One region of the Blautia sp. LMAG:89 genome, then DNA from elsewhere that is predicted to be linked to it. Evidence: predicted binding sites of a transcription regulator. Region 1 holds the regulator's gene; each other region holds the start of a gene.

Region 1 (7,661 bases):
GCTTCCAGTGCATCCAGCTTTACAACGCCCTGATGATCAACAGGAAGAATGGTCACCTCATAGCCCTGTTCCTTCAGATAAGCAAAAGGCTGGGCCACTGCTGCATGCTCTACTGCAGTTGTGATGATATGGTTTCCCATACGCTTATTGGCTTCCACACCACCGATGATAGCAAGGTTATCCGATTCTGTTCCACCGGAGGTAAAAAGAATCTCTTTTTCATTCACTTTCAGTAATTTTGCAAGGGTCTGGGCACTTCTGCGGACATAATTCTCCGCTTCCATTCCCTTTTTATGCATGGCAGAAGGATTTCCGAAATCTTCTGTCATGGTTTTGCAGACAATATCCTTTACTTCATCGAAGCATCTCGTTGTCGCGGAATTGTCAAAATATGCTTCCATAATCTATTCATCCTCCAGTTGAAACATCAGAACAGAAAGTACTGCGAGTCCCGCGGTTTCTGTCCGTAAGATCCGGTGTCCCAGGGTGATGGGTTTCGCACCGGCTTCCATAGCATCTGCCACTTCCTGCTCTTCAAAACCACCCTCAGGGCCGATAAAGACACCTATGCTTTTTCCCGGTTCGATCGACCGGATCAGTTCTTTCGTCTCTTTCATTCCCTTTGCAAGCTCATAAGGGATCAATAGAACGTCCAGTTCTTTTGCATAGACAAGGGCTTCTTTAAAGGTCATCACAGAATGTACCTCCGGCACCAGCATACGCTTGGACTGTTTTGCCGCACTTTCTGCGATCTGCTGCCAGCGGGATACTTTTTTTTCTGCTTTTTTGTTATCCAGTTTTACCACGCAGCGCCTGGTTGAAACAGGAACTACGGAATATGCTCCAAGCTCTACTGCCTTCTGGATGATCAGCTCCATCTTATCAGCCTTCGGCAGTCCCTGAAAAAGATAAATACGGTTCTGCAGCTCATAATCCGGCTCCTGTACATAGAGGATATGAAGCAGGACTTCATCCTCCCCCGCGTTTTCGATCACACAGTGATATTCTTTTTCCTTATCGCTGATCCAGAGCTCCTCGTCTTTTTTCATGCGGAGTACATTGACAATATGATTGACATCATTTCCTGTGATACGTATCTCATGTCTGTCCCTGTCGATCTGATGAGGTTCCACAAAAAATCGCTGCATGAGATCAGTCCTTTCTTGCTGTCACAGATACCCACTCGCCCTGATGAGTCACCTCAACAAGCGTCAGTCCGGCGTCTTTTACAGCCTTCACTACGACATCCTCCTTTACATCCAAGATGCCTGATGTAATGTAGTAAGCGCCTTTTTTCATCTGTGCAACGATCACCGGAGTCAGCGGTACCAGAACATCTGCCAGGATATTTGCAGTTACGATATCATATTTCTCATATCCGACCTGATTCTGAACTTCTTTGTCATCGATGATGTTTCCGATCATCATGTCAAAGGATTTCTCCTCGATCTGGTTGGCCTCCTTGTTCTCAGATACTGCCGGAACTGCACAGGGATCAAGATCTGTACCAACCACATGGCCTGCTCCAAGCTTCAGTGCAACGATTCCCAGGATTCCACTTCCGGTTCCCACATCAAGAATCTCCATTCCCGGCTTCACAAATTTCTTCAGCTGACGGATCACAAGCTGTGTGGTCTCATGCATTCCTGTACCAAAGGCTGTTCCCGGATCAATGTGGAGGATCATCTTGTCCTTATCTTCTGCCTTCACTTCTTCCCAGGACGGTACGATTAGAATATCGTCTACATAGAACTGATGGAAGTACTGTTTCCAGTTATTGATCCAGTCCTTGTCCTCTGTCTGGGATTCTGTGATGGTTGCCTCTCCGATATCCACAAAGCTTCTCAGATCCTCCAGTGCAGCCTTCACATCTTTCAGGATTGCCTCGGTATCCGCATCCTCTTCCAGATAGAAGTTCAGATATGCGATCCCGTCATCTGCTGGTCCTTCCGGCATAATATCCACAAACATCTGTGCCTTATCCTCATCGGTCAGCGGCTGCTTGTCCTGGATCTCCACACCTTCAATTCCCACCTCGGCAAGTGTACAGATCACAATATCCTCTGCCTCTGTTTTTGTCTTAAGTGTAAAACGGTTCCATTTCATCTTTTATATCTCCTTATGCTGTATACACATTTACGGATTTTCATTCCAGTCTGTCGCCTGTTTTCTATTGTCCCGAAAACGGGCACTTCTTTTAATATACACGAATACAGAAAAAAAAGAAAGAGGCATTTTGTGCCTCTTTCCTGTTTTCACTTTATTTATTCCTCAAACATTTCCTTTACTTTCTCACGGAAACCTTTTTTCTTCTTTTCTGTTTTTTCAGATTTTTCGGAAGTCTCGGCTGTACTGTCTGCTGCCGGACGGTTGCCGCATGCCGCATCAAAAGCCTCCAAAGCTTTCTTTGCCTCCTCATTAAGGTTAGTCGGAGTCTGGACTACCAGTGTTACATAGTGGTCACCACGAACGTTCTTGTTACGTAATGACGGAACACCTTTGCCCTTCAGGCGGATTCTTGTATCCGTCTGTGTTCCCGGTTTCACCTCATAGGAAACCTCACCGTCAACGGTATTAATACGCATCTCACCGCCGAGTGCAGCCTGTGCAAATGTGATCGGAGCTGTTGAAAAGATATTCATATCCTGTCTCTGGAAGATCGGATGACGGGCTACATTTACCTCCACCAGCAGATCTCCTCTCGGACCGCCGTTGGTTCCCGGCTCACCTTTTTCACGGATACGGATGCACTGGCCATTGTCGATACCGGCCGGTACAGATACCTGGATCTTCTTTCTGGAAGAAGTATATCCGGTTCCACGGCAGGCACTGCATTTATCCTTGATCACCTTACCGGTTCCATTACAGTCCGGACAGGTCTGAACATTACGTACCATACCAAACATGGACTGCTGAGTGTAAACGATCTGACCCTGGCCTTTACATTTCGGACATGTGACCGGTGATGTTCCAGGTTTCGCTCCGGTTCCGTGACATGTGGTACACTCATCCTTCAGAACGATCTCCAGCTCTTTCTCGCATCCGAAAACCGCTTCCTCAAAAGTAATGTTCACACGTGCACGAAGGTTGGCACCCTTCATCGGTCCATTGTTGGCCCGTCTGGTTCTGCCTCCGCCGCCGAACAGGTCTCCGAAGATATCTCCGAAGATGTCTCCCATATCCGCACCGTTGAAGTCGAATCCACCAAAGCCGCCGGCACCGCCTCCGCCGCCGTTTTCGAATGCTGCATGACCAAACTGATCATACTGTCTTCTCTTGTCGGCATCACTTAAAACGGAATAAGCCTCTGTCGCCTCTTTGAACTTCGCCTCAGCCTCTTTATCACCCGGATTTACATCCGGGTGATATTTCTTGGCCAGCTTACGATATGCTTTTTTTAATGTTGCGTCGTCGGCGTTTTTATCCACACCTAAGACTTCATAATAATCTCTTTTATCAGCCATTGTAATTATTTCCTACTTGTCTTAGACTTCCTTGTAATCAGCATCTACAACATCATCGCCGTATCCTGCTTCATTTCCGCCCTGGGCACCAGCGTTTCCGCCCATGTTGCCCATATCCGGTCCAGGACCAGCCTGACCCTGAGCTCCCTGAGTCTGCTCATACATCTTGGAGAACAGTTTCTGAGCGCTCTCCATCATCTTCTCCTGTGCAGCCTTGATATCTGCAACCTGAGAATCAGTAAGCTCCTGAGCATTTGCTGTCTGTGCAAGAAGATCTTTCAGTGCATTGAGGTCAGCCTCAACACTTGCTTTATCGTTTGCGTCAAGCTTGTCGCCAGCTTCTTTCAGTGCATTCTCAACCTGGAATACCATGGAGTCTGCATTGTTTCTTGTGTCGATAGCCTCTTTACGTTTCTTATCCTGAGCCTCGAACTCAGCTGCTTCTTTGACAGCTTTGTCGATATCGGAATCGGACATGTTAGAACCAGCTGTGATCGTGATGTGCTGCTCCTTACCTGTTCCAAGATCCTTAGCAGATACATTAACGATACCGTTGGCATCGATGTCAAATGTTACCTCGATCTGCGGAACTCCACGACGTGCTGGCGGGATTCCATCCAGGCGGAACTGGCCGAGGGATTTGTTGTCTTTCGCGAACTGACGCTCACCCTGTACAACGTTGATATCTACAGCTGTCTGGTTATCTGCTGCTGTGGAGAAGATCTGGCTCTTCTTTGTAGGAATTGTAGTATTTCTCTCGATCAGACGAGTTGCGATACCACCCATTGTCTCGATGGACAGTGACAGTGGAGTAACATCCAGAAGAAGGATATCACCGGCACCTGCATCACCTGCAAGTTTACCACCCTGTACGGAAGCACCAAGTGCAACACACTCATCCGGGTTCAGGTTCTTGCTTGGCTCTTTGCCAGTTAACTGTCTTACCTTATCCTGTACAGCCGGGATACGGGAAGAACCACCAACCAGAAGTACCTGGCCAAGCTCAGAAGCTGTGATACCTGCATCAGACAGTGCACGGCGAACCGGCTCTGCAGTCATCTCTACAAGGTCATGTGTCAGCTCATCAAATTTAGCTCTTGTAAGGTTCATATCAAAATGCTTCGGTCCCTCAGCTGTAGCTGTGATGAACGGAAGGTTGATGTTTGTTGTTGTTGCGGAAGAAAGCTCTTTCTTAGCCTTCTCAGCTGCCTCTTTCAGTCTCTGAAGAGCCATCTTGTCGTTGCTTAAGTCTACGCCCTCTGTTCTCTTGAACTCAGCAAGCATGTAATCTGTAACTTTCTTATCAAAGTCATCTCCACCAAGACGGTTGTTACCAGCTGTGGAAAGAACCTCGATAACGCCATCACCGATCTCGATCACGGATACATCGAATGTACCGCCGCCAAGGTCGTATACCATGATCTTCTGCTCTTTCTCATTGTCAAGACCATATGCAAGAGCTGCTGCTGTAGGCTCGTTGATAATACGTTTTACATCAAGACCTGCGATCTTACCTGCATCTTTGGTTGCCTGACGCTGAGCATCGTTGAAGTAAGCCGGAACTGTGATAACTGCCTCTGTTACTTTCTCACCAAGATATGCCTCTGCATCCTTTTTCAGTTTCTGAAGGATCATTGCTGAGATCTCCTGTGGAGAATATTTCTTGTCATCGATGGTTACACGGTAATCGGTACCCATCTCTCTTTTGATAGAGGAGATCGTTCTGTCTGCATTTGTAACTGCCTGACGTTTTGCAGGCTCACCTACCAGACGCTCTCCTGTTTTTGTGAATGCTACAACGGATGGTGTTGTTCTTGCGCCTTCTGTATTTGCGATAACTGTCGGCTGTCCACCTTCCATTACGGCTACACAGCTGTTTGTTGTACCTAAGTCAATACCAATAATCTTTCCCATGATTTTTTCCTCCTGTTTTAGTCTGTATCTGTTAAAATAAAGTTTGTTGTCAGTTAGTTCGCAACCTTCACCATACTGTGGCGTACTACGAAATCCTTGTAGGTGTAACCCTTCTGGAATTCTTCCACCACGATGTTCTCTCCAACCTCTTCATCCTCCACATGCATCACTGCATTATGGAAATCCGGGTTGAATTCCTTTCCCACTGCTTCGATCGGCTTCACACCAAGCTCATCCAGTGTTGTGGTAAGCTGCTTGTAGATCATTTTCATTCCATCTGCAAAAGCATCGCCTTCCTGTGCCTGTGCAAGACCTCTTTCAAAGTTATCCACAACCGGCAGGATCTTTTCAACGATCTCTTTTGCTCCGATGATGTACATACTGGATTTTTCTTTTTCCGTTCTTTTACGGAAATTATCAAATTCAGCCATGGTACGCTTCAGGCGATCGGTAAGTTCCTCCACCTTCTGCTCAGATTTATCTTTTTTCTTCTTTCCGAAAAAGGAAGTTTTTGATTTTTCTTCTTTTTTATCCTCTGAGGCAGCTTCTTCGCCTGGAGTATTGTTTTCTTCCTCCGGCAGATCTTCTCCCTCCGGTGTCAGGTTTTCTTCTTCCTGATCTCCGTCAGTTACGGGGATTTCCTTCTCCGCTTCCTGCTCTTCGGATGTTTTCTTTGTTTCCTCCGACACTTTTTTTCTACCGCCTTTCTAAGTTTTCTTCTTTTTCAAAACGTCATCCAGATGATTCTTCAGTTCCTTCAGACTGTCCACTACATTCTCATAATCCATTCGTTTGGGACCGATGATCCCGATGGTTCCGTACATTCCGTCTCCCAGTTCATATCTGGCAGTTACAATGCTGCAGTCCTTCATGGTCTGGATCGGCATCTCATCACCGATGTAAACCTGGATTCCTGTATTCTCTCCATCTGACATCTGTTCTTTTACAAGATCGGCAAGTTCATGCTTCTCCTCAAATGCGGAGATCAGCTCCGTTGCCTTCTCTTTATCGGCAAGCTCCGGATACTTGAAGATGTTAGTTGCACCTGAAGTATAGATCTCCATATCTTCCTCTTCCACATGAATGGTGGCTGCCACTGCATCCAGAACCGTTGCCACCACACCGCTGTGGCTGCCTGCCTGTTCCTTCAGTCTGGCGATCATCCCAAGGTTGATATCCTGAATCGGGATCCCATTGAGATTGGTGTTAAGAAGAAGATTCAGTTTCAGGATCGTCTGGTCGTCCATTTCCTCATCCAGATTGATGATCTGGTTCCGGACTGTATTGTTGTCACTGACAACCACTGCCACAAGCTGAAGCTCGCTCATTCTCGACAGCTGGATGAACTTGATCTTGTTGCCGCTGTACTGCGGAACGGAAACCATGGTAGCATAGTTGGTATTGGAAGCAAGAACCTTCGCAACCTTCTTAAGCACCTTATCCATCTTATCTGTCTTCTCAATGATCAGATCTCGCAGCTCTGCAACCTCCGCTTCCTTCTCCTTCATCAGCTCATTGACGTAAAGTCTGTAGCCTTTATCTGAAGGAATCCTTCCTGCTGAGGTATGAGGCTGGACGATATAGCCCATATCTGTCAGGTCTGACATTTCATTTCGGATCGTTGCGGAACTGACATTGAGATCCGCATACTTGGAAATGGTCCTGGAACCAACCGGTTCTCCGGTTTCCATATAGGTCTTGATGATTGCTTTTAAGATTTTTTGCTTGCGCTCATTCAACACCTCTTCCATGAATCCATCTCCTTTCCTTTTTATTCTTTCCTGACGGATGTTGATTCTTTTTTTACATCTGTTAGCACTCATTTTAGTGGAGTGCTAACATCTACAGTCTTTAAGATATCACCATGTAAAATATTTGTCAATATGTTTTGAAAAAAAGTTCTTATTTTTTCAAAACAAAAAAAGCATCAGTACGATGCTTTTTTGTAATACTGGTCTATGCAGTTCTGTGCCCCGGCAAAAAATTCCGCTTCTGTTTTCTGTCCCAGCACATATTTCTGAAATTCCGTTCCCATGGACGAAACAGCTTCTATGGAATCGGCACACAGTGGTCTTGCCTTCAGCTTATAATCTTTCAGATATTGCCGGATCATTTCAATGCCATCCAGATCAAAATTCTTATCCTCGATCACATCCAGTCTTGCCGGACACATTCTTGTCAGCTGTCCGTAATTTTTACTGGCCTCATATCCGGACACATACTGAAGGAACTTCAGAGCTGCTTCTTTATGATCAGAATTTTTATTCAGTACATACTGCCAGG
Region 2 (7,661 bases), 870 kb from region 1:
GGTCGGATGGGGAATGCAATACGAACGAAACATCGTATCAGATCTTCTCCTGACTTCGTAACATTTTCCTGCGGCGGAGAGATTCGTGCTTTTCACGGATCTCATCCGCCGCTTCTGTATCTTCTGCTCTCAGGGTCTTCACCCCGAAATATTTTCCCTCATCCGTTTTTCGGATCCTGATCTTTCCGGCAACAGGTCCATGCTCATGGCAAAGGGCAAGGCTGTAATACACCTTGGGATTGTTGGTACTGAACCAGCGGATTTTCCGCTTGGCAGGGCATCTGCAGATGGGACACATGGTACTTACCATAGTACGGTCCTTCATCAGACGCTCCTTTGATACAAATTCCCTGGACACAAACTTGTCATGGTCTGTATAGGAAATATAGATCTCGCTGTCTCTGGATTTTGGATTCTGATATACATCCAGGGACGGATGGCGGATCATGCAAGCTTCATCGATCTCCAGAAGTATCCTGGCAGTATAGCTGGCGTCTGCCAGTGCCCGGTGAAAATCCCGGTTTTTTGGAAGCTGCAGGTAGTCTGTAGCATATTCCAGGGAACGCCTGGATATTCCATCCTCGAATTTTATGCTGAAAAGTTTCTGCACATCATAGTAATGCACTGGCCCTGGCATCAGCTTCAAAAGATTATAGTATTTCATATTGCGCTGAAGTTCCATCACATCCTGGTCTCCCCAGGTAAAAAAGCGATACTCCTCCCCGCACCATTCCAGAAATCTGCGAATCGCCCTTGGAAAAGGAATGCCTTTTTCCAGTTCATGATAATCCACGTGGATCACTTCGTGGATACTGTCGTGGATCCAATGGTACACTTTGGGCTTGATCAGGCACTGAAAGGTATCAACGATCTCTCTTTTTTCATTTAATTTTACTGCCCCGATCTCTATGATCTCAAACGGGAGCCGACTATCCGGATGTCTTCTTCCATCCGGATTCTGGTTCCATTCCAGGTCAAATACAATATAGTTCATGGGTTTTCTGTCCTCTTATCTGACTGCTCAGCTGCTTCATAAATGCAGCTGTTTCCGGATCGTTGTCCGGCTATTTCATATTTTTGCATTCGGACACAGAATAAATCGCTTCAAACAGCTCCTGCTGGAAGCTTTCTGTATCTGCATCTGTCAGAATCATATCTTTCATTTCGTCTTCTTCGTGTAGCCACCAGCGGAAATCGCATAATGTGGCACCCCGTCCGGCACCGTCTGAACAATCCACATCCAGGAATACTTTTTCTGTTTTAAAGAACTCCGGATGGATGAGATACATAAACGGTACAGCAGCATGGATACTTGCCACGCAGCGATATTTGGAAAAATTTTCAAGTACGTAGCCAGCCATATCTCCACAGGCTCTGGCTGCCGGATCACCGGACTGGCACAGCTTCATGATCTGATTTCTGGTAAGATTACATTTCAGGGTAGCATCCAGTCCACACATGATCAGTGGGATTCCGGAATCGAATACGATCTTTGCCGCCTCCGGATCTGCGTAGATGTTGAATTCCGCTGCCGGTGTGATGTTTCCGCCTTTTGCTGCGCCGCCTGTAAATACAATTTTTCTGATCTTATTCTTTATTTCAGGAAAAACCTTCAACAGAAGTGCAAGATTAGTCATTGGTGCAGTTTCAATCATTACTACCTGCTCGCCCTCCGGAATGGCATTCAGAATGTCACGGATAAAAAGCACTGCATTGTCAGAAGCAGCCTCTGTTTTTGCTTCCGGCAGTACGCAATGGCCAAGCCCTGTCTCTCCGTGAAATTCTTCCGCATAAATTGCCGCTTTCACAAGAGGACGGTCCTGGCCTCCTGCCACCGGAACCTTCAGTCCGTAAAAATCCACCAGCTCCAGTGCATTTTGGGTCACTCTTTCTATCCTGGTACTTCCTGCAGATGTCGTCACTGCAAGCAGCTCCAGTTCATCCTGATGTGCTGCCGCATATGCCAGTGCGATCCCGTCATCGATTCCGGGATCACAGTCCATGATAACCTTGATCTTATCTCCCATATATTCACCTCTGTAAAAACTCTTTCCCCAATTTTATAGTATTGCCGAATTTCCGCTGTTTACCTGTTCCAAGTATAACAGAGTGGGGAGGGAGTGTAAAGTTAATCAGAATTCACCTCTGTACTTCAGGCTGAAACGTAAAGAACCCCTCTGCCGGGCATTGGCAGAGGGGTGGAAAAAAAAGGGGGTTATATTCATTTATATAAACAAATGCAATGTGCAATTTGGAGTTTTAAGTCAGGCGGATAAAATTATCCGCATTCGATCAACCAGCCATTATCTGGTTATCTCCGCAATATCCGTTTGGGTTGTTCCGGATATTGGCTTCAAAGTAAATGCCGATCAATCAATAGAAACAAATTTCTTCTCTTCTGCTTCTTTCTTGGTCTCTTCCTTCGGGAAGGTTACATGAAGGATTCCGTTCTCATATTTCGCATGGATATCTTCATGCTTAATGCTCGAGCCTACATAAAAGCTTCTGTTGCAGGTTCCTGTATAACGTTCTCTGCGAACATATTTACCTTTATCATCCTTCTCGTCCTTCTTCTCTTCTCTGGTTGCCTGAATGTTCAGATAACCATTCTTCAGCTGGATCTTCACATCCTCTTTCTTAAATCCCGGAAGATCGATCTCCAGTTCATAATTGCCATCTACATCACGGATATCTGTCTTCATCATATCCTTCACCTGAGGATAAGCATTGGCAGCTGCCTGACGGCCTGTCGGATATCCCATAAAATCATCAAATAAATCTTCTCCGAAAATACTTGGCATTAACATAACTCATTCCTCCTGATCTATATTCGCTGCGTATTATGCAGGCGTTTTTAATTTACTGTTTCTGAAAACTCTGTAAGAACTTTCTCCGGAAGATTTCTTTTTCTCTCTTCCTTTGTTCTGTATGTACTATAACACGTATTATTAGCACTGTCAAGAGGCGAGTGCTAATTATTTTGTGAAGAATTTGTGAAGCCTTGATTTTATGCAATGTCATTAACTTAAAGCAGACGATATTTATTCTAAAAAAATTAGATGTCTTCTGCTTTTTTTTATATGCTTATATTGCAAAAAAAACCATGAACCTGCCGCAGAAAAGGATGTGATGCTGATGAAACATTCTCAAAAACGTACATTCATGGACATAGAAAAAATGAGTTCTAATGAATTTAAGGCATTTTGTCGGCAGACGGCTCAGACATTAATATTCCTACCACTGCTGAAACGCTGGAACTGTATGGTTCTGCAAGCCGAAAAAATACAAAACCCCAGGCTCAAATAGGATTAGGCTGTATCTATGATGTAATGAATCGCATGATACTAGAAAGTGATTGTAACAAAGTAAAATTCGATGAGATGCGCCTGGCATAAAAGCAATTAGAGCGAATACCGGAAACAATAGTAAATATTCCATTTATCATTATCATGGACCGAGGATATCCTTCTACACCTGCGTTTATACATATGATGGATAAAGGTATTAAATTTATCGTACGTTTAAAAAGCAGTGATTATAAAAAAGAACAAAGCAGTCTGTCGGAAAATGATCAATTGGGTCAATCGGATATTCGCAATCCGCTTTCGCTACTTGCTCATAACCGAATAACTGCTCCGCAGTTTATCAGGAGGGGCTTGTACCCCTCCTGATACAAGTAAGTCCCACCCACTGCTTATTGCTCCTCGCAATTGAAGCAGGGGACTTACTTGATTCGGTTAAAATAAAACTTGATAAGTCAAGAATCAGACATTATGAAGGGACGATAGATGGAGAACGTATGAAAGAACTGGGAGAAAAGATATGAATTCATTCGTTAAAGCGACAGCTCCATACTCCGATTACATTTGTATAAAAATATACGATAAGACCAGATGTAAGTGCATATACTACATTACATGCAACATCTCCCATACCATAAGCTATTTTTTCTGATATGCTTGTCTTCATATGCATTCCCCACTTATTTTCCATTCCGCTTATTTAAATCCTCAATAATCTGCGGATACATTTTATCAAGTTTGTAAAATCTTAACAATATAATATTCAGTACTCCAACAACAAACGGAACCGCAATAAACAGCAGTTTAATTGCAAATACTGCGGATCCTGCCTGTGTATCTGCAAATGACAGTGTTCCATCATATTTGCTGAAATTGAGTACCCATCCAATGACCGCCGTAACAATACCTGCTGCGATTGTTCCTACAAATCCCTGCATACTAAATGTCAGACCTTCAACACGAATTTTCGTTTTCCATTCCCCATATTCAACTGCATCACTTACCATCGCAGAAGACACTGCAAGCAAGAAGCAATATCCTATTCCCCTCATAGCAGCTGTAATAATCAGTACCGTTGTATTTTCTGTAAATGGTAACAATATCACATAGCTGACACAGATAATAATCCAGCCAAACATCGTAGTCTTTCCTTTCCCATACTTCTTCACAACCAGATGTACAAAGAAAAAGTTTACAATTGCAGGAACTATATAAGCCGTATTCAATACACTAATCATACTGCTATTATGAAGAACCGCTTTACTATAATATGTATTTACCGTACTAATAGCTTGGAAGAATATATTAATACAAATAGATATCACCATCAGCATATGCCAGTATTTATTTTTCAGCACTGCTTTTACTCCGTCAATAACACGAATCTTTTCTGTCTTCTCTTCTTCATTTTCATGAATTCTCTCTTTACACCCTGCAAAACATAAAAAGAACAGAATTGCTGCAATAACTCCAAATATTCCATATACGATACTCCACGCTTTCTTTTCCCCCACATACTCTGTCATAAAGTTTACCAATGGGAGTGTTCCTGCTGTAACAAGGAGACTTGCAATCTGTCTGTATAATAGAACATCAGGAATGTTCCCATAGATGCCCAGATAATATTGCTTGCCGCATCACCGCAGCCATAAGCCATCTTTTCTTTTAGGGCAAGTTTCTTTCCTATTGTGTCCATCACTTCATTCCTCCTATCCGACATTCATCACATTCTTTTCATCTGATACAACACACAACCATGACTATCTACTTCTTCTGCTGCTTCAGTTGCTTTTTTGCCGGACCAGATTTCTTTTGCATCCTCTTTGATATATATTTCTGCTAATTTATCAGGAATTTCTTTCTTTTTATCCGATACATTAAATATTGCAATATATGTATTCTCTTCGTTTTCTCCTGACCAGACAATCCATTCATCGTCTCTGTACTCTTGTCTCTGTCCATCCAGTGTACGATGCATCTCGTTTACCTCTGTATTTGTTAACAATGAGAGCGTCCACTCATCCAAATCAGCTAGTTCTCCGCCATACATCAGTGGTGACTGAAAGATAGACCACAATGTGATCATTGTCTTTTGTTCTGGCTTTGTAAAGCAGGTCATACGGTCTGCCTTTCCACGTTCACCTGAGCGGATTCCAATATGCCCCAATGGAAGCATGTCACAATCAGGCCAGTTTCCTTTACGAATAAATGGTGACCAATAATTACAGCGGTCAAACATATCATACAGCAATTCCCACTCATCCCAGAAATCATCTGTCAATCTCCACATATTTGCAGTTTTTTGAAGAAAACTTCCATCCTGCAGTCTTGCCGGTCCCGGCGAAAGGGAAAGTACAATGTCCCGTCCCGTTTTGTCGATAGCCTTTCGAATCCCTTCAATTTCCTTTCTATGTGAATCTCTGTAAATCGTTGAATATGCGATATCATCAACTTTAATGAAATCAACTCCCCAAGAAGCATACAATTCCATAAGCGAATCATAATATAACTGTCCTTCTGGAATTGACATATCCACTCCATACATATCTGAATTCCATGGACAGATACTGTTTATTGCAATCTGATCTGCTGTCTTATCCGTTCCTTTGATATGCATTCTTCCATGAACAGCCTGTCTTGGTATTCCCCTTAAAATGTGAATACCGAATTTCAACCCTAATTGGTGTACATATTCAGCAAGTGGTGCAAACCCAACTCCATCTGCTGAACTTGGAAAACGATTTTCAGCCGGAAGCACACGACTATATTCATCTATCTTCAAATCCGCAAACTTGCGATATGCTGCTGACTCAGCTCCTGGCTCGTACCACTGAATATCTACAACCACATAGTTCCATCCATATTTCTTAAGCTTTTCTGCCATAATATCTGCATTTCTTTTTACTTCTTCTTCTGTAACAGACGCTCCATATACATCCCAGCTGTTCCATCCTTTTGGTGGTGTTTTTGCAAATTCTAACATATCTCTTTCCTTACCTTTCCATTTTATTTTAGGGTGCACAAAATACAGGTCACCTTTTACAAACTGACTTCTTTCTTCTAATAACTATAGCTTTTTACTTTTCTGTGAATTTGAATCGATTCGTTTCCTGTCTGAATTTTTAGATTATTTTTGTCTTTTCTTTCTCTTGTCTACATTGATATCATATACTATAATCTTATTACCATGTTAGTCACTTTTGTTGGATAACTTATAAATTTTGTCGGAAATTGTAGTTTAATAAAAGCAAGAATTTTGTATCTATCGAATATAAATATACAAACTACCGAAAGGAGATCCTATGGAATTAGAAAAATTGAATCTGTACAGAAACACCAGCTGGAATGATATAAAACTTCGTTTCTGCGGTCATTCAGAATGTCTGCCGCTTCATTCCTACGGACCTGGAACAAGACCCTATTATCTCATGCATTTTATTCTTTCCGGGAAGGGACGTCTTGTTGTTAATAAAACAGAATATCTTATTGAAGAAAAACAGATTTTTTTGATTGAACCGGATCAGATGGTCTTCTATCAGGCCGATAAGGAGAATCCATGGACTTATTCGTGGGTTGGCTTCAATGGCAAACTCGCTCCATACTTCATGCATCGTCTTGGATTCGGTTATCCGTCCCTCACAAAAGGACTTTCTACAGAAGTCTTTGAGGAAATCAATGATCTCCTTGAGATTCTGATTTCCATAAAAAATGATAGTACAAAAAATGATCTGTATACCAATGGCATTCTTCTCCTTCTTCTTTCAAAAGTTGGTACTTTTATCGAGAACTCCAAAGAGCTTCCCGAAAGAAAAAGTCGTCAGAATTCAGAAAGTCATGTACAGCAAGCAATTTCTATTGTAGAAGATTTCTACGGACGAGGCCTGACAGTTCAGTATATTGCAGACAAACTGAATCTGAATCGATCCTATCTCTCAGAAATCTTTTCAAAGCAGATGGGTGTTCCATTGAAAAAATATATACTGGATTTTCGCATCACCCAGAGTGAAGAATTTCTTTTTACTTCTGACTGGTCCGTGGACTATATCAGTCAGATCTGTGGATTCAGTTCGCCTTCTTATTTTTCAAAAATATTTAAAGAATACCACGGAATTTCTCCTACAGAATATAGAAAAAACCGTCACAAACGCGAACGCCAAATTGTTCTGGTAAAATAAGGGGCTGTCGCACTAAGTATTAGTGCGTAGCTCCTTTTCTTGTGCAAAAAAATAACTGCCAGACCTCGAAAGAATCCAGACAGAAAAAGACGCAAGCCATATTCTTATGACTCACGCCTTTCTGCATAACTTACTTTTCTATTCTTCTGTTTCTAATTCCAATCTCTGTAAAATATCTCTTACA
Region 3 (7,661 bases), on a different contig from region 1:
CCGGCTGATGTGGAGATTGTGCAGCTGCGTAATGAGTATCAGAGGGTGGATGGTGAGATTATTACGGATTCGCGGCTGTTGATCGGAAACAGGATTTATCATATAGAATGTCAGAGTACGGATGACACGACAATGGCTGTACGGATGATAGAGTATGATTTTGCAACTGCTGTTGAGTTTGCCAGAAAGCAGGGACGGAGGTATCGGATGGAGTTTCCACGTTCTTGTGTGTTGTATCTGAGAAATAGTAGGAATACGCCGGATTTTCTGGAAGTGGATGTGGTTTTTCCGGATGGGGGATGTCATTTGTACAGAGTGCCTGCCATTAAAGTAGAGAATTATACAAAAGATAAGATATTTGAAAAGAGTCTTCTTATGCTGCTTCCTTTTTATATCATGCGGTATGAAAAAAGAGGGCATGAGATGAGTGAGGATCCACAACTTTTTCAGGAATTACTGAATGAATATGAAGTGATCCGGAGTAAACTGGAGGTAGAGATCACTGAATCTGGAAGGTCTGAACTGTTCAGTGATCTGATTGGACTGATAACTCGGATATCTGATCATATTTTCAGAAATGAGGAGAAAGTCCGGAAAGGAATAGGTGAGATTATGGGTGGACATGTTCTGGAACTGGAATCTGAGAAAAGGGCAAGACTGATGGCGGAAGCTAAAGAACAGGCTGAAGCACTGGGGCGAGAACAGGGAATGGCTCAGGGAATGGCTCAGGGAATGGCTCAGGGAATGGCTCAGGGAATGGCTCAGGGAATGGCTCAGGGAATAGCTCAGGGAATAGCTCAGGGAATGGCCCAGGGGGAAGAACGACTGAGTGTTCTGATCAACAGGCTTATACTTGATGATCGTGGTAATGAGATTCAGAAGGTTGTTACAGATAAAGAAATGCGTGAAGCCATGTACAGAGAATATCAATTATAATAAGAAAAGATAAAGAGAATCCCCCACTGGTTTTGCTATCCATGGGGGATTCGTTGATTGATCTGAATCTTATAATACAGAATATCCGTAACTGCTGACAATAGCATCGATCTTCTGGCGGTTTTTGCACAGTGGGCAGTTGTCAGAGCGGTAGGAGTGATAGTCCGGGATGTCTCTGGCCTGAAAGATAGAGTGGACAGGGAGTGTGGCTACACTGTCTACACTACTGTAGATGGCTGCCACGCCGCGGATCTTACCGCCATAGTACAGAACGCTTTCAATAGCTCGGTTCAATGTGGATCCGGTGGTGATGGAACCATTTAGGATGAGGATGTTTTTTCCATTGATCATTGGTTCATAGTTGTCGCGGAAGATCATCTGCCCGGTGCTGTTGAACTCGGGGGTGATGACGTAGATGGTCTGGTGTGCGTTCATGGAAAGGACGCCGGCTTTGGTCAGTTCTTCGGCGAGATAAGCACCGATCACTTCAAGTCCGTCCATGCAGACGATGGTGTCTACCGGAATGGATGCTTCGTAATTTGCTGCGAGAGCGGATGCAATACGCTGTGCTTCAGCGCATCTGGATTTCATAGTAGTGAGATCCAGGTAGTGTGTGATATGGGACTGGGATGTTACGAAGTGTCCCGGAATCATTTTAAGCTGTATGCGGTTGTCATTGCGTGCATAAATTTTTATGATGTTGTCCTGATCCATAATAAAAACCTCCTGTCGTGATCGTGTTTTACGTGGTTGTTCAGGAGAATTATCCTGAAAGATTACGAAACAGATTTATTTAACCGAATGCGGATCGCAAATATCCGATTAGCTGTGCATATTATACCATTAATTTCAAAAAAATGAAATAATATAATGCAAAATATATAAAAAATATTCAAAAAATCAAGCATATTTGTTAAAAAATATCCAATATCATGAAAACTTTGACAATAGGATCATTACTATGGAGTGAAAGTACTTGTGAGTACGTAGTAAATTGGAAAGAGAGTGTCATATATTATTGCGTATAAAAAAGAGGAGGAGAATCCCTATGGATCCTCCCCCTGTGAGAGTGAGTCAATGTCAGCCTTCAATAGATACATATTTATCAGCTTCAATCTCTTCAGCTGCTTTTTTCGGAATAGAAAGTCTCAGAACACCGTTCTCAAATTTTGCATGGACATCTTCGTTTTTTACACCATTACCAACATAGAAGCTTCTGCTTGTGCTGCCGGCATAACGTTCACGGCGGATATAATTGCCTTTCTTGTCTTCCTCGTCTTTGTTAAGACCCTTGGCAGCGGAGATGGTAAGATAACCATCCTTCAGCTGTACCTGTACTTCATCTTTCTTAAATCCTGGAAGATCTACATCCAGCTCATAGCCTTTATCTGTTTCACGTACATCAGTTTTCATGATATTTTTTGCATGTTTGCCATAAAGAGGGTTCTTTCCGCTAAAGAAATTATCTCTGAATCCAAAATCATCCATCCAGTCATCAAATAAGTTTTCTCCAAATACACTCGGGAACATCATAAGTCATTTCTCCTTTCAAATGAAAAGCCGTTCCGGTGGATCAAGAAATCCAACTGTTGCCGGTATATAGTTACCACTTCGGGTTATTCCGCAGTGGTGATCGTTTGGTTTTATTCTGAACATCTGGAAGCTCTTTTTTATCTTCTCCTTTGTTCTATATGTAATATAACATATGTTACTAGCAAAGTCAAGAGGTGAGTGCTAAAAAATTGTGAAGAATTTGTGTTCCGTAAAATGAAAAACTAATTTCTATCTTAGTCCTTTATGTTCTTATATTAAAAAGCGAATCGGACAAGGACTGAAAATCTTATGCAGATTGAACATTCTGCAATGTTATAATAACTTTAAAGCATAGAAAAAACCAAAAAAATCAATATAATAAGGCATATAGACAAAATGTATTAAAAAAATTTTTCGTACATTCTTCTGAGTTGAACAGACGATAGAAAGACAGTATTCATGAGTATGCAGGTAAAGCAAAATGTAAATGAAAAAGTACAGGAGGAGAGAATGATGCAGAAAAAATATGCAGATTTTAAGCTTGGGGTACCGGATTATGTAACAGTGGAAACAGAAGAGGAGAGACTTGTGTGCCAGGGAGGGCAGACGACAGTAGCTGCCGGTGCAACTACTGTGGAATTTCAGGACGCAGGTGAACATGAGGATATATTTGTCACATCCGAGGATGCAGTGAGATGTGTGAAGCTGAGATGGAACTACAAGATCCCGAAATCCGCCAGATTCCTGGGAGATGCCTGGGAACGTACCTATGGTGATGCGGAATGGCATGGAATGAGCGGAAACCGTTATCTGCCATGGTATTTTCTGGCGAAGCTTTCTGAGAAGGTTCTCTGCTTTGGCGTAAAGGTCCGTCCTTCTGCCATGTGCTGCTGGCAGGTGGATACCAAAGGAATTACTTTGTTTCTGGATGTTCGCTGCGGAAATACAGGAGTACAGCTGAAAGGAAGAAAGCTGTGTGCCGCACAGATCGTCTGCATGGAAGCAAAAGGAGCAGATACTTTTGAAACTGCACAGAAATTCTGTGAAAAAATGTGTACAGATCCGATCTTCCCGGAGTTTCCGGTATATGGAAGCAATAACTGGTATTATGCTTATGGTGACAGCTCCGAAGAGGAGATCTTAAGTGATACCGATTATATCCTGAAACTGACCGAAGGTGTAAAAAATCCTCCGTTCATGGTCATTGATGACTGTTGGCAGGAACATCACCGCCTGGATGAATACAACGGTGGACCATGGACAAAAGGCAATGACAGATTTCCGGATATGAAAGGTCTTGCAGACAAGCTGGAGAAAAAAGGTGTCCGCCCGGGTATCTGGGTCCGTCTGCTTCTTAATGAAGATGAGAATATCCCGGATGAGTGGAGAATTTCCTATAATGACTGTCTCGATCCGTCTCACCCGGATGCACTGGAATATATCCGTAAAGATATCGAGAGGATCTGTGATTGGGGATACACGCTGATCAAGCATGATTTTTCTACCTTTGATCTCTTTGGAAAATGGGGATTTGAGGCGAATTTAAGAGACAATTCCATGGAGAAATGGCATTTTTATGATCAGACCAAAACCAGCGCAGAAATCGTAAAAATGCTTTATCAGGAGATTTATGATGCTTCCCGGAGCAACAACGCAGTGATCATCGGCTGCAATACCATCGGACATCTCGGCGCAGGCCTGATGCATCTGAACCGGACCGGTGACGATACCAGCGGACGTATCTGGGAGCGTACCAGACGAATGGGCGTAAATACGCTGGCATTCCGTCTTCCGCAGCACAATACGTTTTACCATATTGATGCAGACTGTGTCGGTATTTTCGGAATGATCCCATGGGAGAAAAATCGTCAGTGGGCAGACGTTCTTGCAAAGAGCGGTACACCACTGTTTGTATCCGCAAAACCTGGAGTTTTGAATCCGGAGGAATTTGAGGACCTGCATCAGATCATGCTGCGTGCATCAGAACAGAAAGAGCATTTTGTTCCGCTTGACTGGGAAGAAATCGACTGCCCGGAGGTATGGGGAGAAAACGGCGAAACTATCACTTATGACTGGTTTGACAACGAAGGTCCGACCATGGATGCTGCGGTGGAATACTATAATGCCAAGGTAGTTGTTCCGTAAATCAGGAAAAGTGGTTCAGCAATCCAGAAGATCCTCGGCATGATGATATTTTTCCCGGTATTCCCGTGGCGTCATGCCGGTTTCTTTTTTGAAGGCACGGGAGAAGGCAAATGGATTTTGATATCCGCAGGAGAACGCCACGCTGGAGACAGGGATATCCGTGACGGTCAGAAGCTCCCGGGCGTTGATGATCTTGGCTGAAGTCAGGAATGCTTGGGGTGTGGTTCCAAGATGTTTTTTAAAAAGTCCATAAAGGTGGCTGCGGCTGATATGGAGATAGTCAGCAACATCTGTCACAGTGATATTCTGCAGCGGACTTTTTTTGATGTAATCAACAGCCTGTGTGATGTAAAAATTATCGTTGGATTCCATGGTGGTGTAGGAAGCATGAAATTCTTCCTCCAGCAGGGCAATGATCCGGTAAAGACCACTCTGGATATAGGCCTCACCGGAAGGCGTCAGTTGTGGATGAGCCATCATTTCAAGAATAGTTTCCTGATAGGGAAGAACCGAATTCAGCTGCTGGACCGGAGTTTCTTCAGTAAGATGGCAGTGTTCGCAAAGCGTTGGAGCGTTTTCCCCGTTGAAGCAGATCCAGATGTAAGTCCAGGGATCAGAAGGTTCCGCTTTGTAGAGAGAACTGGTCATAGGAGGAATGAAAAAGCACTGTCCGGCTTTCAAGGTATATTTCCGGTTGTTCATATAGAAATATCCCTGTCCGCTCAGCACAAAGTGAATGGTGTAATACCGCCGTACACCTGGACCATAGGACTGCTCCGGTGTACATTTTTCCCAGCCGCAGGAAATAAGATGAAGTTCTTTTGATGAAGTTTGGCGGTTCATGACCTGCTTGTTTTTCATGAGAGTTTTCTACCTTTCGATATATGGTTATTATAAGTAATATCAGTTTAAAATATTTGATCTGAGGTGTAAAGAACAAAGATGAACTGATAGGACAAAAGACAGTTGCCGTGCAATAAACGTGCGGCAGCTGTTTTTTATATCCTGGCGTTGTCTTGACACTTGTAAAAGAAAAAGGTTTACCGCCAGGAAAAATATCGTTATAATAGGAGAAACGCAGTTTCTCTGCGGCAAAAATATAACGGTCCGGGAGATATCTGTGTCAGAAATATTGCTTATCCGGTGATATATCAGATGATATGAGGAATTTTCCGGAATGGAATAAGAAGGGAGAAAAAAATATGGCATATTTAGGCGAAGAGATCAAAAAACTTGGTTTTGGCCTTATGAGACTTCCGCAGAAATCAGAAGATGTGATCGATGTGGAGCAGACCAAAGTCATGGTGGACAAATTTATGGAAGCCGGATTTACATATTTTGATACAGCATGGGCTTATGCAGGAAGCGAAGATGCTATCCGCGAAGCGCTGGTAGAGCGTTATCCGAGAGAAAAATATCAGTTAGCCACCAAGATGGCAGCCTGGATCAACTGCAAGACAAGAGATGAAGCTCTTGCACAGTTTAAAACATCTCTGGAGAGAACAAAGGCAGGATATTTCGACTTTTATCTTCTCCACAATCTTGGAGAGCACAGAACAAAATATTTTGATGAGTACGGTTTATGGGACTGGATCCGTGAACAGAAGGAAGCCGGTCTGATCAGACATGCAGGATTTTCGTTCCACTCCACACCGGAGGAGCTGGATGCACTTCTCACTTCACATCCGGAAATGGAATTTGTACAGCTGCAGATCAATTACGCAGACTGGGAAAATCCGGCGATCCAGTCAAGAGCCTGCTACGAGGTAGCCAGAAAACATGGAAAACCCGTCATTATCATGGAACCTGTAAAAGGCGGCATGCTTGCAACTCCGCCGGAAGCAGTGGAAAAGCTTTTGAAGGAAGCAGAGCCGGAAGCATCCACAGCATCCTGGGCGATCCGTTTTGCGGCAAATCTGGAAGGCGTGATCACCGTACTTTCCGGAATGAGCAATGTTGCACAGATGGAGGATAACCTTTCCTTTATGAAGGATTTCAATGGCCTTACTGACAGTGAGAAGGAGACTCTTGATAAGGCAAGAGAGGCTATGAGCAAAATTCCTCTGATCCCATGCACAACCTGTAACTACTGTGCAAAGGTCTGTCCGATGGAAATCGGAATTTCCGGTTCTTTTACAGCAATGAATTATCTGACATTGTACGGAAATAAAGCCGCCGCAGCGCATCAGGAAGACTGGCTGGTAGTCAGTCATGGCAGAAAGCGTGCAGATGAATGTGTAAAATGCGGACAGTGTGAGGAAGTATGTCCGCAGCATATTTCCATCCGCGAGGAACTTGAGAAAGTAAGCGAGGCTTTTTGCAAATAAAGGAACTGATCCGGCAGGAAGCGGATCAGGGTAAGGAGAGAGTTTAAAAATGGAAAAATTCAAAGCATTTCTGAAACGGAAGGATATTGAGATCTCTCTGAAGAGATATGGTATCGATGCACTGGGAGCTATGGCACAGGGACTTTTCTGTTCCCTGCTGATCGGTACGATCATCAACACCATTGGCACACAGTTTCACATTCCGTTTCTGACTATGGCAGTTGCCACAGTCAATGATACCCAGTACACAGTAGGTTCTCTGGCATCTGCCATGAGCGGCCCTGCCATGGCAGTAGCCATCGGTTACGCCTTGCATTGCCCGCCGCTGGTATTGTTTTCGCTGATCACCGTTGGATTTGCCTCCAACGCACTTGGCGGAGCAGGCGGTCCTCTGGCTGTACTGTTTGTTGCCATTGTTGCAGCTGAGATCGGTAAGGCAGTTTCCAAGGAGACGAAGATCGATATCCTTGTAACGCCTCTTGTAACCATTGGTGTGGGCGTAGGCCTTTCCGCATGGTGGGCACCGGCCCTTGGAAAAGCTGCTATGAAGGTAGGAAGCGTGATCATGTGGGCAACAGATCTGCAGCCATTCTTTATGGGAATCCTGGTTTCTGTATTTGTTGGAATCGCACTGACGCTGCCGATCTCTTCTGCTGCGATCTGCGCGGCTCTGGGACTTACCGGACTGGCAGGCGGCGCTGCAGTAGCGGGCTGCTGTGC
Region 4 (7,661 bases), on a different contig from region 1:
GGAATTTTCATCTTCAACGATACAAAGGAAAGTTTGATGCATACCAGCGTACATATGTTATCACTGCCAAAAAAGGATACGACATTGATTATATTAAATATTCTCTTGAACTATCCTTGAAGCATCTAAAACGACTTGCTCAAGGTTCTCAAACAAAATTTTTGACGATGCAGATTCTGGACTCCTTTCAGGTTTTAGATTTTCCTTATGAGGATCAAAAAACTCTTATCAGTAGTGTTTATGCAATAGATAGTAAAATCCGTTTAAATGATAGAATCTGCTCTGAGTTGGAATCCATGGCAAAGACCCTCTACGACTACTGGTTTGTGCAGTTTGATTTCCCTGACGAAAATGGTAAGCCTTACCGCACCTCCGGCGGTGAAATGGTCTGGAATAAGCAACTCAAACGGGAGATTCCCAAGGGGTGGGAAGCTAAAAATATACAGGAAATTTGCGCAGTTGTAGATTGTCTGCACTCTAAAAAACCGGATTTGTCCTTTGAGGCTGAAAACTATTACTTATTGCAATTAGACAATTTGGTTGATATGGGGTTGCTTGATTTATCAAACAAATATTATGTATCAGCCAATGATTATGCTGCTTGGACTTCAAAGATTGAGGTAAGATGTGGAGATTTGGTGATAACAAATGCTGGGCGAGTAGGAGATATTGCAAGAATTCCAGAAGGAATTATTTGTGGTATAGGTAGAAATATGACTGCCATTAGGGCAGTAAATGTTGATCCCATTTTTATGTACTACTTTTTTGCAAGCAGTGATATGAAAGCGCAGATAAAATCCAATACCGATACAGGTTCATTTTTTGGTAGCTTAAATGTTAGAGGAATTAAGCAGCTAATTATGCCTATTCCATCTAAGGAATCAGAAATTATGAATCGATTTATCGATATTGTGCGTCCAATAAGAGAAAATCTCGAAATGGTAGCTCAACAATCACAAGAATTATTAAAACTCCGTGACTGGCTTTTGCCTATGCTGATGAACGGACAGGCACGGGTGGAATGAGGTGAAAATATGGCCAAAAGTCCATTGGAAAGACAAATTGAATCTCAAATGAAGCAGGCAAAACAGCTTGCGGATAAAAAGCGGCGAGAAGATGAAAAACGGGCAAGGGAGCAGAAGCGCATGGAACAAAAAGCGATTGTTCGGAATCGGGCATCATCTATTGTAAATGGCCAACCGTTAGTGGAAGGCTTTCGCATTATGGATAAGACATCAGAAGAGATATTAAAATGTTTACTGGAGTGTGACAGCGTAAGGGACAGCCATGTTAATTTCTCTGATGATATTTTTCCGTCGTATGTCCAGATGTCTATTGGAGTAGAACTCGAGAAACTAATACAATACGGGATGATTGGCGGGCTTTTATCATTTGACAATGGAGGCATGCTCGACTTGTTACCACCTGCCTTCTCCTATTTTGAGGATAAACAGACAGCTTTATATAGGCAAGATAAGCGTGAAAAGGAACGCCAGCAAAGTATCATCAACTATGGAAACTTAGTTTTCGGTAATGTTTCGGGATCTACATTGACTGTGGACAATTCCATACATCAAATTGAGCAAGTCATAGATGAAAAAGGCGGTGAGGATAAAGAGGAACTTCACGAATTGTTGGATGAAGTCAAAGAATTGATCGAAAATATACAGTCAAGCAGAGCCATACCGAAGCAAAAGAAATTATTTGAAAAGATTTCCAATCACATGGAAAAGCATGGTTGGTTTTACGGTGCTGTAGTTCAACTTTTGGGAACAGCTGCATTGGGACTGATAGGAGGATAGAAAGTATGAAAAAGGTCGATTTACACATTCACACAGTTGCGACTGTAAGTGACCATTACTTTGAATTCTCCATGGATGCGCTGCAAAGTTATGTGGAATGCAAAGAATTAGATGCAATTGCTGTCACAAATCATAATCTGTTTGATAGAAAGCAATATGAAGAAATTTGTGAAAAAATATCAGTTCCAGTATTTCCGGGGATTGAAATTGATGTAGAGCAGGGACATTTATTATTGATTACTTCACCGGACGACCTGGATGATTTTGAACCTCGATGCAAGCATATACAGGGAAAAAATTCAACGAATACTTCTTGGATATCAGAAGATGATCTGCTGGAATATTTTCCAAACATCGGAAAGTATGTACTGATACCTCACTATGATAAAAGTCCAAAGTTAGAATTACATCGAATTCCCAAAATCAAAGACCACATTACTTGCGGCGAAGTCACAAGCGTAAAAAAATTTATATCAATGAAAAAAAGAAGTGGGGAACTCGTACCAATTCTTTTTAGCGATGAACGCATGGAAAACAGGGAGGCGCAGTTCCCAGATAGACAAACTTTTATTGATATTGAGGAATTATCTATAAATGCATTAAAACACGCCTTAAGAGACCGTGCCAAAGTTTCACTTTCTCCAGATGAAGGGAATGTTTTGTTTCAAATTTTAGATAATGGATTGCAAATCTCTACAGGTCTGACAGTTGTTTTGGGAGGGAGATCTTCTGGAAAGTCATATACATTAGACGCTATTAATGATCAGTATGAACATGCTGCTTATATACGCCAGTTTGAATTACTTGCTCGGGATGAAGAAGCAGATAAACGAAGATTTGATGAACTTTTACGGAGAAAAGGAGACTCCATTACTCAGGAATTTTTGCAACCATTTAGAAATGTGATTGATAATGTACAGGCGGTAGATCTAAGAGCAGATGAAAGGGAAATAGAAACATATCTTGAAATGTTAAAAAAATCTGCTGCAGAGGTCGAAAGACAAGATGCTTTTGCAAAAGCAAAACTATTTAGTGAAACATTATTTGACATTAAAGACCTATCATCACTTAAAAAGCTTATTGAAGCTGTTGATGTTTTGATTTCTAATTTAGAGTATCGAGAATTGATAAATTCTCATATTGAGAGAAAAGCATTGTTAAATTTGGCGATTTCACTCAGAAAAGAATATATCACTGAAAGCCAATTAGCAAGCGCTATGAAATGTGTGAATGATATTGTAGGTAATATAAAGACGGAGTTGAGCAGTAGGACGACAAATACAGTTATTCCGGAGATTGACTTTTACAGGATTTTGCTGAATCAGAGAAAAATAGAAAACTTCGTTGCTATTGTTAAAGGTATTCAGCAAAAACGTATTATTGAACAAAAAAGCGTCCATTCGTTCAACATCGTTGCAAAATCGAGACCTTTTAATGGAGCTCAGGAGCTTCATTCGGTGTTTAGAACGAGTGATGCACTTACTCCCCTTTACGAAAAATATAATGATCCGTACGAGTATTTGTGTTTGTTACGCAAAAATCAAAATATTCCAAGTTCTGAATATCATAAATTTTTTGCTTATATTGAATATGAGGTTTTGAATAAATATGGAACTAAAGCGTCAGGTGGCGAACGATCAGAATATAATCTGCTTCAACGAGTGAAAGATGCTTTACAAGAAGATATTTTAATTTTGGATGAACCAGAATCTTCTTTTGACAATATTTTTTTAAAAGATGGTGTTGATGTTTTACTGAAAGAACTGTCCGAACACATTCCTGTTGTGATTGCAACGCACAATAACACTATTGGGGCTTCGGTACATCCTGATTTTCTCATATACACAGAAAAAGAGATTACTCCGGATGGTGCTATCAAATATCACCTTTATTCTGGATATCCAACCAGTGAAGAACTAACAGATCTGGAGGGAAATAAGTTAAAGCGTAGATCAATTATGCTGAATTGCTTGGAAGCAGGTGAAGAAGCGTATCTCGAGAGGAGCAAAACATATGAAGTATCTTTACATTGAGAATGGACAGGGATTTTTTTCAGTAAGTGGTTTGGAAACAGATAAACAAACCATAGATAAAATTCGAAAAGAGGATCTTTTGAGATTACTGAACTTGATTGTTGATGGGAGCGCAGAAAATGGATTCGAAATGGATTCTTATGATGAGGAAAGCTTAAAAAATCCTGCACACAAAATAATTTATAAAAACATATACGATAAATTCGATGCACTAATTAAAAAGCGAGTACAATTCAAGGATGAAACGTGTGATTTATACAAAGCTGCGATCGAAAAGTATTCTGCGGAATTGAGCGAAGAATGAAAATTCTAAATTTGCAACATGGCATGAGCACATTTTGAGTACACTATTTGCGAGACACAGAAATACACCGGCGAATATGAGAAAAATACGCCGGATTGTAGCATGAACGCTATATAAAATATGTATATCTCAAAACCCTACTTTGAGTGGGAGTAATGAAAAAACAGAACGAACTAATCCTAAAAAAGGTCTATGCCTAAATACATTGCATGATAAAGCATTAGATAGGGGGGCGATTACACTTAATTACAATTATAAAATAATAGTATTTTCACAGTTAAAAACGAGAGTATGGATGAATATACAAAGGCATGGTTTATGAACTATGATTATAAAAATTATTATGCCAAGTAAGTTCCTGCCGGATCGTCGTTTTATTGAATATCATATTGATATGATCTTTCAAAGATAAGGGAGATAAATTATGAATAATTTAACAGTGGATCAGCGAAGAAAAAGTATATAGAACATTCGTAGTAAAGATACTTCCTTGAAGTTATACTAGAAAAGTATTGTGGGGCTAAAGGATACCGTTATATCAAATCTTAAAAATCTACCTAAAAAGCCAGATATAGTACTGAAAAAATACAAAATTTCTGTGTTTTTGATGGAGAGTTTTTCCATGGAAAGGATTGGAAGATTCTAAAACCTAAATTGGAAAAAAGCAAAAATTCTGATTATTGGATAAGAAAAATATCACGAAATATTGAACGTGATGATAGTTTTTGTGAAAACGTATGCTTAGGATAAATCCATAAGATTGAAAAGCTACCGGAGTGTAATCATCCAGTAGCTTTTATTCTTTCTCAAACTTTATAATATCATTTGGTTCGCAATTTAAAATCTCACAAAGCCTTTCCAGTGTAAACATGGTAATAGACTTATTATGTTTTAAATTATTGATCGTTCGGGGATTAATTCCATACTTATGAATCAGTGTATAGGTGGAGATATCCCGTTTCTTCATGGTCTCCCATAATGGAGAATAGCTTATCATTTCTGTTCACTTCCCAGTTTGTAATATAATCATTATCATGGGAAAAATAATAGTTTACTATACTGAAAAATGTATCTATAATAGAGGCATATGAAAGGAGCAGGGATGAAAAAATATGATGAGCTATCCAACAACAAAGAAAAACATAATTTTGAAGAATTCCTTATCTTAACATTCGAGTTTTCCGATGATGAACTGGCGGCAATCGATAAACAAAAGCCAATGACAATGGAACTTTTTTCTTCATGCCTAGCTAAATGTACAGAGCATGGACTTTATAAACTCTTTGAAAGGTTGCTGGATGAGTATCCGGAATTATCAGATAAATACGTAAAACCTATCGAGGATGATATAAAGGATACAATGTACGGATGGAACAATCGATAAGATGTTGATTGGAAGCGTAAATATGAGATAATGGCTGCCCTTTAAGGAGAAAAGGCGAAACCAGTTGATTCAATTGTTCCAGCGATTCAGGAGTCTGATTGATACCGGAACGGGAAGAAACCTTGATCTCATTATAAAGGTCATGGGCATAATGGGCACGGTAAAAATAGAAGTCATGGGAACAGGTCCGGATCTGTTTACAGTTATTACAGACGTAAGATGGTTTTTTAAGTCTGTCACAAAGTATAGGAGTAAAATCACGGCAGTACACGGCGCAGCGTTTGGAACGGCATTTAAAGCATAATGACTGGCAGGAAAGGCTGCCACATACATTTCTTTTTTCACAGGAATGAAAGAACTGGCATTCTGAGCGTTTCTTCTGTAGGTCGTCCTGATAATGAGGAACATGTATGAGATGCCGCCGTATCTCCTTTGAGATGGTAGAGGAATCATTGTTTAACCTCTGAGCGATCTGTGTAAAGTTTTCGCCAATCTGTATTCCATGTTCGATAGCAGCACGGTCAGCGAGAGTAAGGTGTTTGTGATTTCCAATATTATTAGTAGCCATAGATAAATCCTCCTTTGTAATAAAAATGGATCATTTCCGGCGATCGGAGGATATGGGCCAGTGTACCCTGGCATTTGTTATAGGATACCTTATTGTAGGGCTAAGTTCCACCCCTGATTCCAGCAAAAAGAACATAAAGGGCTAAAGATGGAAATTAGTTTTTCATTTTACGGATGGCGAAATTCTTTGTAAAAATTAGCACTCACCTCTTGACAGTGCTAATAAATGGTGTTATAGTTCTCATAGAACAAGAAAAAAGCACAGCATTTCCGGTATGCGAATATTGGAAATGCTTTTCATAGAATAGGAGGAAAGCCTATGAATATCAGTAAATTTACACAGAAATCCGTACAGGCTGTCCAGGATCTTGAGAAGGTTGCTTATGAATATGGCAATCAGGAGATTGAGGAGGAACACCTTCTGTATGCATTGCTGACACAGGAGGACAGCCTGATCCTCAAGCTGATCGAGAAGATGGAAATCCAGAAGGAATATTTTATTGACACAGTTAAGAGGGCACTGGATGCCAGAGTTAAGGTTTCCGGTGGAGAGCTTCGATTTGGTCAGTATCTGAACAAGGCACTGGTCAGTGCAGAGGACGAAGCGAAGGCTATGGGAGATGAGTATGTATCGGTTGAGCATCTCTTTCTTTCCATGCTGAAGAATCCAAGCCCGAGCATGAAGAAGCTATTCAATGAATTCGGAATCACCAGAGAGCGTTTTCTTCAGGCATTATCTACAGTCAGGGGAAACCAGAGAGTTGTCAGTGACAACCCGGAGGCAACCTATGATACTTTGAATAAATACGGTGAGGATCTTGTGGAGAAGGCGAAGAACCAGAAGCTTGATCCGGTGATCGGCCGTGATATGGAGATCCGGAATATTATCCGTATCCTTTCCCGTAAGACCAAGAACAACCCGGTTCTCATCGGTGAGCCTGGCGTTGGTAAAACAGCAGCCATCGAGGGACTGGCGCAGCGTATTGTGGCAGGAGATGTACCGGAAGGTCTTAAGAATAAGAAGATTTTTGCCCTGGATATGGGTGCGCTGGTTGCAGGTGCCAAGTATCGTGGTGAGTTTGAGGAACGTCTGAAAGCGGTACTTGAGGAAGTGAAGAAGAGCGAAGGACAGATCATTCTGTTTATCGATGAGCTTCATCTGATCGTGGGTGCAGGTAAGACAGACGGCGCCATGGACGCAGGAAACATGCTGAAGCCTATGCTTGCCAGAGGTGAGCTGCACTGTATCGGTGCAACAACTCTGGATGAGTACCGACAGTACATTGAGAAGGATGCTGCACTTGCCCGTCGTTTCCAGCCGGTTATGGTAAATGAGCCGACAGTGGAAGATACCATTTCCATTCTCCGTGGCCTGAAGGAAAGATATGAGGTATTCCACGGTGTTAAGATCACAGACAGTGCATTGGTTGCAGCTGCCACACTTTCACACAGATACATTACAGACCGTTTTCTCCCGGATAAGGCAATCGACCTTGTTGATGAAGCCTGTGCGCTGATCAAGACGGAGCTGGATTCCATGCCCACAGAGCTGGATGAGCAGAGACGTAAGA

What was found. Region 1 encodes HrcA, which represses chaperone genes, less so after heat shock. Its sites were predicted from a motif close to TGTTAGCACTCNNNNNNNNNGAGTGCTAACA; they were not measured.
Region 2: the regulator HrcA is predicted to act here: its motif matches at 2,947-2,977, upstream of CCC70_RS08160 (Hsp20/alpha crystallin family protein).
Region 3: the regulator HrcA is predicted to act here: its motif matches at 2,646-2,676, upstream of CCC70_RS01370 (Hsp20/alpha crystallin family protein).
Region 4: the regulator HrcA is predicted to act here: its motif matches at 6,285-6,315, upstream of clpB (ATP-dependent chaperone ClpB).

Annotation. Positions count from the first base shown of each region.
Region 1 is NZ_NANC01000004.1:50,243-57,903, forward strand. Features, by position in the region: gene CCC70_RS04260 (cysteine desulfurase family protein) at 1-401, opposite strand, end outside; gene CCC70_RS04265 (16S rRNA (uracil(1498)-N(3))-methyltransferase) at 405-1,148, opposite strand; gene prmA (50S ribosomal protein L11 methyltransferase) at 1,153-2,106, opposite strand; gene dnaJ (molecular chaperone DnaJ) at 2,265-3,464, opposite strand; gene dnaK (molecular chaperone DnaK) at 3,486-5,378, opposite strand; gene grpE (nucleotide exchange factor GrpE) at 5,432-6,067, opposite strand; gene hrcA (heat-inducible transcriptional repressor HrcA) at 6,086-7,129, opposite strand; gene CCC70_RS04295 (ABC transporter substrate-binding protein) at 7,306-7,661, opposite strand, start outside.
Region 2 is NZ_NANC01000004.1:916,881-924,541, forward strand. Features, by position in the region: gene CCC70_RS08145 (D-alanyl-D-alanine carboxypeptidase family protein) at 1-61, shown strand, start outside; gene CCC70_RS08150 (3'-5' exonuclease) at 38-994, opposite strand; gene CCC70_RS08155 (nucleoside hydrolase) at 1,065-2,027, opposite strand; gene CCC70_RS08160 (Hsp20/alpha crystallin family protein) at 2,370-2,807, opposite strand; gene CCC70_RS16525 (hypothetical protein) at 3,432-3,671, shown strand; gene CCC70_RS08170 (MFS transporter) at 3,983-4,840, opposite strand; gene CCC70_RS08175 (hypothetical protein) at 4,834-4,998, opposite strand; gene CCC70_RS08180 (glycoside hydrolase family 27 protein) at 5,026-6,285, opposite strand; gene CCC70_RS08185 (AraC family transcriptional regulator) at 6,605-7,477, shown strand; partial or broken gene CCC70_RS16705 (ORF6N domain-containing protein) at 7,616-7,661, opposite strand, start outside.
Region 3 is NZ_NANC01000003.1:248,126-255,786, forward strand. Features, by position in the region: gene CCC70_RS01360 (hypothetical protein) at 1-936, shown strand, start outside; gene CCC70_RS01365 (orotate phosphoribosyltransferase) at 1,006-1,650, opposite strand; gene CCC70_RS01370 (Hsp20/alpha crystallin family protein) at 2,017-2,469, opposite strand; gene CCC70_RS01375 (glycoside hydrolase family 36 protein) at 2,980-4,614, shown strand; gene CCC70_RS01380 (AraC family transcriptional regulator) at 4,630-5,475, opposite strand; gene CCC70_RS01385 (aldo/keto reductase) at 5,817-6,941, shown strand; gene CCC70_RS01390 (PTS transporter subunit IIC) at 6,991-7,661, shown strand, end outside.
Region 4 is NZ_NANC01000003.1:730,447-738,107, forward strand. Features, by position in the region: gene CCC70_RS03670 (restriction endonuclease subunit S) at 1-1,025, shown strand, start outside; gene CCC70_RS03675 (hypothetical protein) at 1,035-1,802, shown strand; gene CCC70_RS03680 (hypothetical protein) at 1,808-3,835, shown strand; gene CCC70_RS03685 (hypothetical protein) at 3,816-4,139, shown strand; partial or broken gene CCC70_RS16660 (very short patch repair endonuclease) at 4,609-4,859, shown strand; gene CCC70_RS03695 (helix-turn-helix domain-containing protein) at 4,936-5,136, opposite strand; gene CCC70_RS03700 (hypothetical protein) at 5,242-5,523, shown strand; partial or broken gene CCC70_RS16665 (helix-turn-helix domain-containing protein) at 5,495-6,091, opposite strand; gene clpB (ATP-dependent chaperone ClpB) at 6,410-7,661, shown strand, end outside.